Regions from separate parts of the Paenibacillus sp. RC334 genome, predicted to be linked through region 2. Evidence: riboswitches for the same ligand, from Rfam matches in the RefSeq annotation. Region 2 holds a riboswitch; each other region holds the start of a gene.
The links. Region 2 has a riboswitch for cyclic di-AMP ahead of QMK20_RS27020 (resuscitation-promoting factor). Riboswitches for the same ligand answer to the same signal wherever they lie in the genome.
Positions count from the first base shown of each region.

Region 1: it holds a riboswitch for cyclic di-AMP, as region 2 does, so the genes downstream of both, QMK20_RS00115 (C40 family peptidase) here and QMK20_RS27020 (resuscitation-promoting factor) in region 2, are expected to answer to the same signal.
Region 3: it holds a riboswitch for cyclic di-AMP, as region 2 does, so the genes downstream of both, QMK20_RS13705 (3D domain-containing protein) here and QMK20_RS27020 (resuscitation-promoting factor) in region 2, are expected to answer to the same signal.

Region 1 covers NZ_CP125370.1:20,454-25,562, reverse strand. Annotated here, with positions in the region: gene QMK20_RS00125 (M1 family metallopeptidase) at 1-1,523, shown strand, start outside; gene QMK20_RS00120 (hypothetical protein) at 1,535-2,362, shown strand; cyclic di-AMP (ydaO/yuaA leader) riboswitch at 2,648-2,785, shown strand; gene QMK20_RS00115 (C40 family peptidase) at 2,790-3,290, shown strand; gene QMK20_RS00110 (GNAT family N-acetyltransferase) at 3,595-4,101, shown strand; gene QMK20_RS00105 (4a-hydroxytetrahydrobiopterin dehydratase) at 4,177-4,476, opposite strand; gene QMK20_RS00100 (hypothetical protein) at 4,595-4,888, opposite strand; gene motA (flagellar motor stator protein MotA) at 5,076-5,109, shown strand, end outside.
Region 2 covers NZ_CP125370.1:5,894,618-5,899,726, forward strand. Annotated here, with positions in the region: gene QMK20_RS27010 (HD domain-containing protein) at 227-1,510, shown strand; gene QMK20_RS27015 (TatD family hydrolase) at 1,552-2,322, shown strand; cyclic di-AMP (ydaO/yuaA leader) riboswitch at 2,524-2,804, shown strand; gene QMK20_RS27020 (resuscitation-promoting factor) at 3,074-4,222, shown strand; gene rnmV (ribonuclease M5) at 4,369-4,914, shown strand; gene rsmA (16S rRNA (adenine(1518)-N(6)/adenine(1519)-N(6))-dimethyltransferase RsmA) at 4,922-5,109, shown strand, end outside.
Region 3 covers NZ_CP125370.1:2,992,217-2,997,325, forward strand. Annotated here, with positions in the region: gene QMK20_RS13695 (NADH:flavin oxidoreductase/NADH oxidase) at 1-345, opposite strand, end outside; gene QMK20_RS13700 (polysaccharide deacetylase family protein) at 648-1,454, shown strand; gene QMK20_RS13705 (3D domain-containing protein) at 1,631-2,299, opposite strand; cyclic di-AMP (ydaO/yuaA leader) riboswitch at 2,307-2,482, opposite strand; gene QMK20_RS13710 (amino acid ABC transporter ATP-binding protein) at 2,729-3,451, opposite strand; gene QMK20_RS13715 (ABC transporter substrate-binding protein/permease) at 3,438-4,901, opposite strand; gene QMK20_RS13720 (M20 family metallopeptidase) at 5,048-5,109, shown strand, end outside.

The DNA.
Region 1 (5,109 bases), 110 kb from region 2:
GTTTATCCCTCCTGCACCGGACTCAATACGTGCAGCCGGATGACGGTAACGTGAACGACCGCTCGCTCATGAAGGTACGTCTCCCCAAGCCAGTCCGAGGTGGTGAAAGCATTACATTATATATGAAGTTTGAGGTAAAGCTACCCGCCATCTTCGCACGTATGGGCGCAACAGATGATTTTGTCATGGCGGGTCAATGGTTTCCCAAACTTAGCGTCTACGAAACCGCAGGACAGCGTGGACGCGCCGAGGAAGGCTGGAATCTGCATCAGTATCATGGAAACTCCGAATTTTACGCCGATTTCGGAATTTACAGTGTGCGGATTCGAGTGCCTGAAACATACATCGTGGCTGCAACTGGATTCCCCACCCGTGGAGCAGTCCGGCAAAATGGGCAAAAAATATATCAATTCTATGCCGATGACGTGCACGACTTTGCATGGGCCGCTTCACCGAATTTTGTAGCCGCAGAAGAGCCATTTTCCTCTGCCGAGGTGCCGGGTGTCAAAATCAAACTGTATCTCGACCCATCGCACAAGGAGCTCAAGGGACGCTATATGAGCGCAGCCAAGGCCGCTCTTTCCTATTACAGCAAGTGGTACGGGCCTTATCCATATTCGACCCTGTCCATCGTTGTACCACCCAAAGCAGGCAGCGGCGCGGGCGGCATGGAATATCCCACACTCATTACGGCTGCAGCGGCTGATAACCTGAATCCAGGCTATAGTCTGGAGCGGACAGTCATTCATGAGATTGGGCATCAATATTTCTATGGAATGGTGGCAAACAACGAATTCGAGGAACCATGGCTGGATGAAGGCTTTACCTCTTATGCAGAGGAACGGCTCATGGAGCAAGAGTACGGACTTATCCCCAACTTGCCGTTACAGTCTGGACAGGTATCTTCCCCGCAGCCGTTAAACCGTGAGTCCTGGAAGTACGGCTCAGCTATTAAATATGCACAAAATGCCTATTCTCGGGGTAAGCTGGTGCTGCGTGGCATTGAACGCCAGGTCGGCGTAAAAAAAATGGACCGAATTATGCGTACCTACGTCCAGACCTACCGATTCAAGCATCCATCCTCACAGGATTTTCAGCGTATCGTCGAAAGAGTCACCGGACGTTCGTGGAGCCACTATTTTGAACAATATGTATACGACGGCCAGATGGCGGATTTTTCAGTGGATCGCATTACGAACCGCAAGCTGGCCAACGGATACGAAGCAACCATCACACTCAGCAAAAAAGGGGCAGATTATCCCAAGGTCCCTGTTCAAGTTACCTTCAAGGACGGTACAACGATATTCAAGGCTTGGGACGGCATGGGCAAAAGCACCACCTATCGACTCAAAAGTGCATCTCCGGTCTCCCATGTGATTGTTGATCCACTGTACACGATTGCGCTGGAGAACAAGCATATCAATAACAGTCTGAAGGACGAACTGAACGAAAAAACCCAGACCCGTTGGAGCATAAGTGTAACCAAGCTGCTGGAGACACTGCTTGGAAGTCTGTCATGGTGAGGTGTCTATAGATGCGTACCGTTATAAAAGAAGGCTGGGCGCTTGTGCGCATACAATTTTATATTGTCATCATTCTATTTTTGTATCGACTGCTATGGGGCGTTTTTCTCTATCGGGTGGTACAATCCGCCGTTATTCCCCTACTACTGCGCTACCCTGATCAGGGTCAAAATGAACTGGGGCAGACCTTGTTTTGGATGGAGAGCCAGATTGCCCTGACAGACAACCGGGAGGTTCATATGTATCTGTGGATACTACTGGGGGCAACGGTGCTGCGTATACTGATTACCCCCTTCATCCGGGCGGGAATATACCAAAGTCTGCACACCCATGCGACCGAGCCGCAAAGTCTGTCTTTTTTCCGTGGAATGAAACGTCATGGTTTATCATCGCTGATCTATTACGTCATCGAGCTTGGGCTCTTGCTGCTCCCTGCTTTCTGGGTGGTGCCGAGGCTCTACCCTATCGTAGCCGGGGCGCTGCAATCTCCCGCCTATCTGCTGCATGTGCTGCCCTATGCCATCGGTTGGATCGCTTATGGCTGGTTCATCCGCCAGTGCATCCTGTACATGCAGCTAGGCACCGTAGGTGGTCACGCCATACTGTCGTCGCTGCTCGCCTTCTTTCGCCAAATCCTTCCGGCTATCGGTATTTCGCTTCTGCTCGGCGCAGGTGTGCTGCTTGTCCTTGGCCTATTCGGCACGGTGGCGATGATTTGGACTGGCATGCTGGCACTCATTCTCCAGCAAACGTATCATTTTGTTACCAGTCTGGTCAGGCTATGGCACATCAGTTCACAGTACCGCCTATGGCATACCGATATCTCCGACAGAGGTTGAACCCCCACTCCGTTCCTCCTGAGCAATTTCTGGCTGTCGAAAGGCAACTATCTATATCCACTCCTATCCATGTAAACGGCACATAACTGAATACTCTTAACAAAATCTGTTCCCGCGATAAAGGGAGCAGATTTTTTTGTAATTTTTTGCGATGAAACATTTGCCAAAGCCAGCCAACTTTGTTACAATAATCGCAGTGAACTGATAGTAACAACTTTGTAATCTTTATTGTAACCTTTACCTTAAAAACATCGTTATCGTGAATACTGCTCTCCAAGGTGCACATCTTAAGTTAAGCCTAATTCCTGGCACCTAGGAAGCGGGGGAACCAGTTTGGGTGAATTGATCTCGCAACAGAGTGGTCATAGGGGAACCTTCTACCGAATCCTTAAGCTAACCTCGCAGGCATTGGAAGGGGTATTTTTTTTTGAAGAAGAAACTAACAATCGCAGCCATGGGTCTTGCCATTGCCTTTACATCTTTTACATTCGGTGGCGGCAGTGCATTTGCAGACTCCAAGATGGACCAGGTCATCCAAGATACCAAAGGAACGAGCTACAGAAGCGGAGGCACTACACTCGACGGATTCGATTGCTCCGGCTTCACAATGTATGTATATCAAAAACTGGGAATTAAACTGCCGCATCAATCCGGATCACAATTCAAAATGGGATCTTCCGTATCCCGCGATGAAATGAGACCTGGAGACCTGGTGTTCTTCAACACCACAGGTAGAGGCATTTCCCATGTAGGTATCTTCATGGGTGAAGGGAAATTTGCTCACTCCTCATCTTCACGTGGTGTAGTTGTTAGCTCACTGAACGAAAATTATTACGCTAACCGATATGTCGGTGCCAAAAGAATTATGAGCACAGATGCTTACCACGCTGTAGCTTCTGAAACTCCTGATGACGACAACGTAGAATAACTAACGAACAGCAAGCTAACCTGAGCCGCAATTTGATTCTGGCCGGAATCGAATTGCGGTTTTTTATGTCCGCAACATCAGAAACGTTATTTTTACTGACGAACTGACACCTCAAAAGGTTTCAGTTTTTGCGAACATCGTCGGTTTTACCGTCACGACGGGGGGGAGTATATGAGCAGTAAAGCCTTCTTATTGAATGTATACCCGACTTGGGTATGAAATAAACACGCTTGCCAATCCCCTGCAACTTGTCTACAATCTGTTGTTAATGGTTTAAGTACTTGTAAAAGGAGGATGGGAAGACATGCCGGCCTCAATATCTAACTACCGAATCGTGCCGATGGACGAGCAGCAGGCGGCTGCGATATGTGAGTGGCGCTATGATTCACCCTACAATATATACGGCTGGTTACCTTGGGAACAAATGAAGGCGCTTGAGGTCGAATTTGGAAACCCCTCGCTTCGCCAGGAGCAATATGTAGCCGTACTGGATGACGAGAACATACTAACCGGATTTGCTCAATATTTCCCGATGATTGGCGTGACCCGGCTAGGTCTGGGAATGCATCCCGGATTGTGTGGACATGGCAGAGGCGCCGAATTTGTCCGTGCAATTGCCGAGGAAGCCAGACGACGCAACCCTGAGAATGAAATTGATCTGGAGGTCCTGACTTGGAATGGGCGCGCCATCCGGGCTTACAAGGCAGCCGGATTTGAGCTTACGGATACCTATGAACGTCAGACTCCCGATGGCAAGAAGCCATTTCATTGTATGGTATATCATCCCGACCACCAGCCTCATGTTCTATGATAAAAGCGCCTTCGGCATACAACTGCATTGTTGTATATCGAAGGCGCTTTTATCATACGACAGACCACGATTAGCTCAATGACTGCTACGCATTTTCTCAAAAGCTTCATTATATTGTTGGGCTTCCTTAATATCCACGGCCATAATGCCACCGTCATCCCAGGAGGTTAAACGCAGGGTCACGGTCTTATAATCAATCGTAATAAATGGATGATGATTAAATGCTTCCGATATAGCAGCAACTTCATCCACGAATGCAATCCCTTTCATAAAACTGGAAAAATTATATTTCCGGACAATCCATCGTCCTTCCTCCAGTTCCCAGCCCTCCAGCTTCTCCAGATGTGCTTCAATCTCTTCTTGTGTAAAAGGCATGATACGACTCCTCCCTGTTTATACGGAAGCCTTTCAGCCGCTTGAATGCGACCAAAACTACGATATATTGGTGTCCATATTACCACGGCCCCGTTGATAAATCCATAAAACGGCCTGTTCAAATCAAAGGTACCGACGTCAGCTCCTCATCTCCAATGAGCACATAGATACGGTGCTGCTCCGGTTCATAGATGACAACGCCGCTGCCCACAGCGATAACGGGCTCTTTACCCAGTGCATAAAACAGATCTTCAGCCAGCGCTTCATTGACTTCCTGACGCCCTGCCGGGTCCAGTCTGTCCCAATCTTCTGCTTCCATTTCGAAAAATTCATAGCTATCTGGAATGCGTCCCACAGCCTCTGTCAAATCGTTCAAAATTTGTTCATACTCCCGTCCGTGCTTCACTCCCATGCCATTTCCTCCAATTCTTCCACCATTCATTACATAATCACCTTATTATACCGGAAATTCGTACTTAACAAAAAAGAGAGTTTTGTCGATAAATACTATAATCCGTCTTGTAATGACGTGCCTGGGGCAAGGACGACCCCGGCGGCATGAAAGGATTCAAAATCTATTCTCATGGATGAGGTGTATCATGCAAATTTCAACCATTATCGGACTTGTACTCG
Region 2 (5,109 bases):
ACCTTAAATATTTGCTAACAGGTTAATTATGCAAAAGTATTTAGAATAAAGAGCATGATGCGTGTGTATTACCTTATTTTATTGATGATTTTAGCCATTTGTCGATTTGGAAATGTCGAAAAGCTATAATTCGACATATTACGACAAGCGATGTCGAATGAAGGAGATCGTTTAGGATTTTATTGTATCTTAATCCATTATTCAGAATATTAAAGGAGCTGATATCTTGCACCAGCCACTCAGTGAAGAAAAAGTTTTTAAGGACCCGGTACATAACTATATCCATGTTCAGGATACAGTGATATGGCGTTTGATCAATACTCCAGAGTTCCAACGCTTGCGCCGCATTCGGCAGTTGGGTACATCTTATCTTACTTTTCATGGAGCGGAGCATAGCCGTTTTTCGCATTCGCTAGGTGTGTACGAGATTACACGGCGTATTATTTCCCAATTTGAACGCGGCGAATTTTCGGATTGGCCGAAGGAAGAAGGTTTAGTCGCGCTGTGTGCGGCTTTGTTGCACGATGTGGGGCATGGCCCGTTTTCCCATTCTATAGAAGAAGCCTTTCATATGAACCACGAGGATTGGACATGCCGGATTGTATTGGGGAATACGGAGATTAACGCTGTGCTGAGGCAAGTCGATGAGGAGCTTCCGGCGAAGGTGGCTGCGGTCATTGCCAAAACGTATGACAAGCCAATTCTCGTTAACCTGATCACAAGCCCATTGGATGCGGACCGTATGGATTATTTGCTGCGGGATGCCCACTCGACGGGGGTCAATTATGGCACCATTGATCTGGATCGTATTTTACGGCTGCTGCGTCCTCATAATGGAAGAATTGTTGTGAAGGAGTCAGGTATGCATGCGGTAGAGGATTATCTGATGTCACGCTATCAGATGTATTGGCAAATTTATTTTCATCCTGTAACGCGCAGCTCGGAAATTTTATTGCGTAAGATTTTCAAGCGGGCGAAGGAGCTGTTTAGAAACGGATATGAGTTTAGTTTTCTGCTGGAACCGTTGCCGGATCTCTTTCGGGGGGAGCTTACGGTGGAACAATATTTGATGCTCGACGAGTCTTTGATTCAGACAGTATTCAGTCAGTGGAAACAGGAAAAGGACGAGATTTTAAGTGATTTGAGCGCCCGTTTTATGGATCGCAAGCTGTATAAATATGTAGAGATTGAAAATATGGATACAGATACCATTGACGACATTCGGACAGCGCTGAAGCAGGTTGGTTTGCATCCCGAATATGATCTGGAAATTGATTTTCCGACGGATCTTCCTTATGATGTGTTTCGGCAGGGTGGCTCGACGGACAACCAGATTTTACTGCTTGGACGTAAAGGAGAAGTGAGAGAAATTTCCGAAGTATCGGAAATTGTGCGCTCCATTAGCGGTATTCACCGGGGTAAATATCACATGTACTATCCCCAAAACAAATTGGATGGGGTAAAGGACAAGCTTCCTGCCGAAATAAGGAATTATTTTGTCAAACAATAGACAAATGTATGCCAATAAAAGTAAATAAGGGGACATGAATTTTGAATTTATTTGACACTCATACCCATCTGGATGCGCCGCAATTTGACGAAGATCGGGAAGAAGTTATAGCACGTGCTGTCGAAGCGGGAGTAACCCGCATGATTAATATCGGATTTAATCGTGAGACGATTCCATCCACGATGAAATTAGCTGAGACGTATGATTTTATTTATGCGGCGATTGGATGGCACCCACAGGATGCGATTACGATGCAGGAGGGAGATATGGAATGGATTGTATCGTTATGCAGTCATAAGAAAGTCGTGGCGATCGGGGAGATTGGTCTGGATTATTATTGGGACACATCACCGAAGGATGTACAGCATCGGGTGCTACGCAACCAGATTGGACTGGCTCGTGAGCTGAACATGCCAATTGTCATCCATAACCGGGATGCGCATGAAGATATTGTTAAGATTTTGCGTGAAGAAAAAGCGAGTGAGGTTGGCGGAGTCATGCATTCCTTTTCCGGAAGCTGGGAGACGGCTAAAATGGTGCTGGATATGGGCTTTCACCTCTCTTTTGGCGGGCCAATAACGTTCAAAAATGCCAAGCAGCCAAAGGAGGTACTCGCACAGGTGCCGCTGGACCGTCTGCTCATTGAAACGGACGCTCCCTACCTAACGCCTCATCCGTTCCGCGGGAAGCGAAATGAGTCCGCACACGTGGGACTGGTCGCAGAGGCGGCTGCCCAAATCAAGGGAATTACGGTGGAGGAATTAGTGTCAATAACGACCCAAAATGCCTTGGAACGATTTGACATTAAGTGAAAAAGTGAAGAAATCGATCAAAATAAAGAGATAGACGAAGCTAATCATGAATTTGTTGCAGGAAACTCAAGAATATTACAATATTTTAACCGAATATTTTGAAAAATGTACTTGAAACCTGCTTTACAACATGCATAGAAACAGGATATCATCTTTTCAGTGAATTGTTGTTTGAGTGTAAACATCAACAGCTCATTTCATGAACCAGTCTCGCTGAGTCCCTTTTACAGGGAACGGGGGAACCGATATGGCTTACAGTACGTCCGGCGTATGGCAAGAAGGGAGCGTCTCTTCCGCCAGCCGGCTCGACCGAAATCCTTTCCCGGATGGGATTGAACAGGTGGAGGGGCCGTATTTCGATTTCTTTCTGGGTCTTCGGGGTGAATGTGAAGGCGACCGCCATGAGCGGTTGACCCAAGCTAGGGCGTCTCTCTACGTCCGAACCCGACAGCTAACCCCGTAAGCGTAACAAGAGAGAAGCCATCTCGTGCATGATTTTTCCGCATATTCGCACATGCCGGAAGCCACGAAAGAGCTCTCTAGTCTCTTTCTCTGGCTTTTTTTGTTGTGAATAAAAGAAAATCTGTCATCATACTGTGATTAAACAGGGGAGGACAGCATGCCGCGAAGACGGGTACATGGTGCAGGACAGTCGCATTACGGGCTTGTCTTGTAGAAAATCTGTTATAGTCACGTCAATCTCAACTATGTCTTACTCCAGACGGCGGGCTATGTAAGGAGGACGGAGGAAATGGGCATTTTCCAAAAAGAGGAGACCCATGAGTCACGCTCATCCAGCATGTCTTACGTATTGCGTTGGAAGCAAGAAAATGTGCGCCAGGCTGCTTTGGTTGCTATTTTTCTAATCGCACTAACGATTATGATTTCAATTCTGGTGTACACTGAATCTAAAAAACAGGTTTTTTTTGTCATCGATGGTAAGGCATCTGCGGTAGAAACCCGACAATCCCAGCTCCAAGATTTGCTCAAAGAGCATTCTATTTCACTTCAGCCGCATGATACGGTTTCGATGCCGCTGAACGGAGCAGTACAGGATGGGGATCGCGTAGTCATCAAACGTGCCAATCAGGTCAAAGTATCCTTAGCCAATGAGACGAAAAAATTGTACACAACAGAAAATACAGTAGAGGGTGCCATTCGCACCTCGGGCTATAAATTATCGTCAAATGATAAAGTTTATCCTGCTCTGGATGCTTCTGTTTCGTCTAACATGGACATAAAAATCATCCGTGTGAAGAAACAGCAGGTCGAACAGAAGCAACAGGTACCTTATCAGGTCATCAAAACGGCCGATCCAAGTCTCTATAAAGGCGATAATCGGGTCATCCAAAGCGGTAAAACGGGTGTTGTGGTCCAGCATGTTCAAAAGGTATACCATGACGGAAAATTGGTATCCAAGCAGCTGGTAAACAAGGAAGTCGCGCAGAATCGTGTGGATAAGGTGATTGCGGTAGGAACGAAGAAAAAGCCGGTCGTTCTGGCTGCTTCCGTCGGTCCTGAAGATGCCGTTAAGGCAACACGGGTTAGTTCGGACAATGCTGTCCGTAAAGCAGGTGTGAATTTTAAATATAACAAAGTATTACAAAACGTCTCCATGACGGCGTATTCGTCACAGGAGCCAGGTATCGGTACACGTACCGCATCCGGCACGCGTGTCACGGAAGGACGCACCATCGCTGTCGATCCGAGTGTGATTCCAATCGGCTGGTGGGTGTATATTGAAGGGGTGGGCTTCCGCCGTGCGGAGGATACCGGTGGCGCAATTAAAGGCCACAAAATCGATGTGTATTATGAGAGTTTGAGTCAAGCCAATCAGTTTGGTCGGAAGCACGGTAAAACCGTATATGTGATTGGACCAGTGAAGCCTGAAATGAACTAAAAACGTGTTGTATATGTTTAGGGCAATGCGATAGTATTAACATCATAGTTATGCATGCTAAGAAGAGGATACCCTCTTCTTATTTTGTTTTCAAAAGCTGGGAAAGATGAATATAGCTGACTGTGTAGCAGTGGAGGGAAACGCAAATGATCAAGGAAGTGATCGTGGTAGAGGGTCGGGATGATACGGTGGCTATTCGCCGTGCTGTCGAAGCGGATACGATAGAAACGGGCGGCTCCGCCATTAATAAAATGACGCTGCGCAAAATTGCGCTGGCGCAGGAGCGGCGGGGTGTCATTATTTTGACCGATCCCGATCATGCAGGGGAGCGTATCCGCAAAATTATTGCCTCCAAGGTGCCCGGCTGCAAGCAGGCCTTTATACCAGAGGCAGAAGCGACGCGTAAAGGGGATATTGGCGTGGAGAATGCCTCGCCTGAAGCGATCAGACATGCTCTCGCACGGGTGCATACGACGGTGGAAGGGGCCGATCCGCTAATTGATTGGGCGGACCTGATTGACGCCGGACTTATCACCCACCCGAATGCTGCTGCACGACGTATGACTTTGGGTAATGTGCTGGGCATTGGTTACTGTAACGGTAAGCAGCTACATAAACGGCTCGCTGTGTTCCAGATCAGCCGTGAGGAATTTGCCGGTGCGCTGGCACAAATTGAAAGTGAAGGATTGTGATATCCGTATGACAGGGATTCAAGATATAGCAACACCACGGCGCACGAAGGAAATTATTCAGCGGCACGGGTTTTCGTTCAAAAAGAGTTTGGGACAAAATTTTCTGATTGATCAAAATATTCTGAACAAGATCGTGAATGCTGCGGGATTGGACGAAACGAAGGGCGCACTTGAGATCGGTCCGGGGATTGGCGC
Region 3 (5,109 bases), 2.9 Mb from region 2:
AGGCAAATCAGCATCTTCAGCCTTGCGTCCGGCATGACCTAATTGAATTCCGATTTTGGCACCGTACTTGTGGACTTCCTCCACTATTTTACGGTATGCAGGAATATGCTCGTCACTCCAAATACCCAGATCATAATCTGTAATGCGTCCATCCGGGTGGACCGCTGTCATTTCCACAATAATCAGCCCGGTGCCACCTACTGCCCGGCTAACGTAATGGACGTGATGCCAATCATTGGGATTTCCATCTTTGGCCTCCACGCTATATTGGCACATTGGTGGCATTACAATCCGGTTTTTTAAAGAGAGTCCCTTTAATTGATAAGGAGTAAACAAGTCGGTCACATTGATCCATCCTTCCTTTAATTCCATGTCTCTACAATATGAATTGCAACCCCATTATACACCAGCTATCACTGGATACCGAATCCATTAAAAGGCTAAAAGTTGCGAAAATGCTGCTGTTTCGCTCAGGTTTAATAGAATATGTGCGTTTAGCTTCGTGATCTTCACTTACATCCGTTACACAGGGCATTTCCACTCAACCACTCAATAGTCTAACCTGTTCAGCAGCATAATTTCAACATGTCAGGTACATAATAAATGAAAGCAACAGAAGGTACCACTGCACGGAAAGGGGGATACATATGCCGTACAGGGGAATATTTCCAATGATGGCACTGTTACTAGCATTTTCGAGTTTTCCCGTTCACGCGGACGCGCCTCCCGATATCGGAACGACTCATTCCAAGGAAGCGACTGTTGTTTCTTCAGCACATAAGAGCAGAGAACGAGCCACTCCCACATTAGCCATGCTTCGGAAAAAACATGCGGATATTTTTAAAATGTGCGGCCCGCATACGCAGCAAATTGCCCTGACTTTTGATGACGTGCCCGATTCCCGGTATACGCCGCAGGTTCTGGACATTTTGCACGCGAATGGGATCAAAGCCACCTTCTTTATTGTCGGTCACCGTGCGGAAAAACACCCGGGCATGATTCGCCGTATCGTACGTGAAGGCCATGCCTTGGGCAACCATTCCTATACCCATCCGGATTTTAGGAAGGCTTCACCGGAACGCTTTCGCAACCAGATTAAGAAAACAGAACATATTTTGGAGGCCACTGTCGGCTTTCGACCCAAGCTGATCCGCCCGCCCTATGGTGAAATTACGGAGCCTCAGATCCAGTGGGCGCGTCGACACGGCTACATGATTGTCAATTGGAACGTAGACTCCCTCGATTGGAAGGGACTCAGTAAAACACAAATTCAGCGTAATGTGATCCCGGCTACCGGACCAGGCTCCATCATTTTAATGCACGCAGGTGGAGGTCAAAGTTCCAATCTGAAAGGCACTGTTCAATCCCTGCCGGGTCTCATTCAGTCGCTGAAAGCCAAGGGCTACAAATTTGTCACGGTTCCCCGGCTACTTCACACCTCGGAGCGGAAATAACAGTAAAAAGGGCTGTCTTACCAGCAGATGCATTCTGCTCGTCAAGACAGCCCTTTATTAATCGACAAGACCCATATATGAATCTGAACCTGCGATTAAGCTATTTGATTATAGATCACAGATTATAGTTTACATAATATATATTATGTTCACTTAATTCATTTGCTTACATAAGTCTATTTATCAATGACATACAGCTTCACATTCTGAAAACCAAAGTCACTCACAAAAGATGGGCTGCCTGGAATGAAAATATCAATCCGTTTACCCGTGATGGCGCTGCCCTTATCGCGTGCTACCGCTACAAAAGATTGATCGGGCAGCCCCGGGTGGGAATAGCCTGTAACCAACACTTTCGTACCCAACGGAATTACGTTGGGGTCTACCGCAATCGTACCGAGCTTAAGCGGATTTCCGAAATAGTCCACCGCTCCCCATTTTCCATTTTCACTGGCTGCTGCGGAATACGCTGTGGCCTTCACGTCAACTACTTTGCTGTAGTTAAATGTTTTGCCCCATGCTTCAACCTGTTGACCGTCACCTGCTGGCGCTTTCTCGGAAAGAAGCTGAGGCTTCGAATCCGAAGCGGCCTTTAACTTGTTCTCGTCCGGCACCTTAATTTGCACTCCTGCATATATATTGCTGGCGGCAACATCCGGGTTCTCCTTTTGCAGATCTTCTACAGATACCCCGTAACGTTGAGCAAGTAAAAAGAAGGTATCACCTTCCTTGGCGGTATGAAGCGAAGCGGCGTCGGCTACCCCGGCTGTCTGCGCCAATCCTGCAATGGCTGCTGCCAGCACCGCAAATTTCATTGTTTTTCCAATACGTTTCAGATGTTTCAAAAGATATGTACCTCCTCTGTTATGCCTGCGAAGTTAGCTGTCGGATTCGGACTCAGGAGAAGCCCTATGCTTTTGTGCAATTCACCCCTAGGCAACCTTCCATCCATTCGTATGAAGACGGATCAGAAGTTACTGCCGTTGTTACGTCCCCCGCACTTCCCATGGTTTTGGGTCCCGCATTCAGCGTCTGTCGTAGCTGTCTGCTGCCCCGGTAAGTTTTGGCTCACTGCATAATATCACAATTTTGTAACCTTATCTGCATGAAAATGTTGGGAACCCTGAACATCATACTACATCTGTTACAATTTTGTCATCATGAAATCGAAATCAGTTACAAAAATCTGAACGAGGATGACAAAAAAAGAAAAAGCCCTCCCGTCAAACTTCCACCGCGGAGGGCTTACTTCATAGCCTTTATAAGCTCATTTCTTACAAAACCTTGGCAAGAAAATCCCGGGTACGATCATGGCTTGGAGTGCCAAAAACTTGCTCCGGTGTACCTTGCTCCACAATTTGACCGTTATCCATAAAGATAATGCGGTCTCCTACCTCGCGGGCAAAGCCCATTTCATGTGTCACGATGACCATCGTCATGCCACCCTCAGCCAGCTTCTTCATCACGTCCAGCACCTCCCCGACCATTTCAGGGTCCAAAGCGGAAGTCGGCTCATCGAAGAGCATCACATGCGGCTGCATCGCCAAGGCGCGTGCAATCGCAATCCGCTGCTTCTGTCCACCGGATAGCTGATTGGGATAGGTGTCCTTTTTGTCTTCAAGTCCAACGGTGCGCAGTAGCTCTAGCGCAATTTTCTCCGCTTCCTTCACGGACTGGCCTCTAACCTGAGTCGGCGCAAGCGTCAAATTTTGCAGCACCGTTTTGTGCGGGAACAGGTTGAAATGCTGGAACACCATCCCCATTTTCTCACGAGTCGCATTAATATTATGACCACGGGCTGTAATCGGCTCGCCCTCAAACAAAATCTCCCCGTCGGTCGGCTGCTCCAGCAGATTCATACAACGTAAAAATGTACTTTTCCCCGAACCACTCGGGCCAATGACGACAACAACCTCGCCTTTGGCAATATCTATATCAATGCCTTTTAAAATTTCATTTTTGCCGAACGATTTACGCAGTTGTTTAACGGTGATCACTGGCTCTCAACTTCCTTTCCCATAAACCCAACAGCTTCGACAAGCTGAATGTCATTACAAAATAAATAGCAGCCGCGATGACGAACGGACTTAATCCTTCGTAGGTGATGTTCTTAATGACTTGGGCCTGATACATAATATCCACCATACCGATGGTAGAAATGATGGAGGACTCTTTAATAATCGTAATAAACTCATTGCCGATCGCAGGCAGTACAGACTTGAACGCTTGCGGTAAAATGACGTGACGCATAGCTTTGCCTCGTCCCATACCGAGTGAACGGGCTGCTTCCATCTGACCACGGTCCACTGCCTGGATACCTGCACGGAAAATTTCAGCCAGATATGCCGAGCTATTCAGAGATAACGTAATAATACCGGACTGAAGTGGCGTAAAATTGACGCCCAGCGTCAAAGCAACTCCATAATGGATGATCATAAGCTGTACCAGCATAGGTGTACCACGTAGTACCTCTACGTAGGCCGTACCCAACCATTCAATGATACGCACACCACTCATCCGCAGCAGAGAGATGATCAGACCAATGATAAATCCGAACAGTACCCCGAGCGCAGACAGCAACAACGTGTAGCCGATACCCGTAACGTAAAAGCTGCGATATTTCCAAAATATATCCACGATGTTATTGGATGAAACCTGTCGATCGGCAGAGAGTGCACTCGCTTCCGTGGAAAACTTTTCAATAGACCCGTCTGCTTTCAGGCGAGCCAACGTTTTATTTACAGATGCCAGCAGTTCAGCATTTCCTTTTCGAATACCTACAGCTGTTTCTGCTCCCTCATCCTCAGGTACCGCCTTGGCGAGCGTTACAGTACCGTCCAACGTGTATCCTTTAGCAACTGTATCTTCAATTACGACAGCGTTAATACGCTGTGTCCGAAGCTGGAGCACCAGGTCGGAGATTTTATCCAGCGAAGTTACAGAGGCATTGGGCACTTTTTGAGCAATCTCTTCCTGAATACTGCCCTTTTGTGCGCCGATCTTCTCGCCTTTCAAAGCAGCCATCGTCGGATATTTGTCCTTATCCTCCGGACGTACCATAATGACTTGCTTGGAGTGGTAGTATACATCCGAAAAATCAATGCTCTTTCTGCGTTCATCCGTTGGTGTCATACCAGACAGTACCAGGTCTACACGACCACTTTGCAGGGCAGGCAGTAAGGAGTCAAAGCTCATGTCCTCAATAACCAGCTCCGCGCCAAGATCCTTGGCAATTTCATTTGCAATATCAACGTCAAAGCCTACAATGGTATCCTTACCGTTAATGTCTTTATGAAACTCATACGGCGGAAAATCGGCACTCATGCCGAGTACAAGTTTTGGCTGTGTCTTCGCTTCCGTCCCGTATGCAGTAAGCATCGGAAGACCAGCCAACAGCAAGATAACCGCCGTCAGAATCAGGGCGGTAAAACGATATGCCTTTTTCAATCTTTTTTCTCTCCTTAAATTCTTTATAATAAATAAGATTGTGTCATTATAAATGAATATGCATGATTATGCAATGAATGTTATAGTACAATTTCAGCATACCTGACGTAATACCTACATTACAGCTTTTACAAAGGAGTTTTTCCATGAATAACAAAAATACGATCCAACGTACCATTGAGCAGCATGCCCAACGTTTTAAGGACAT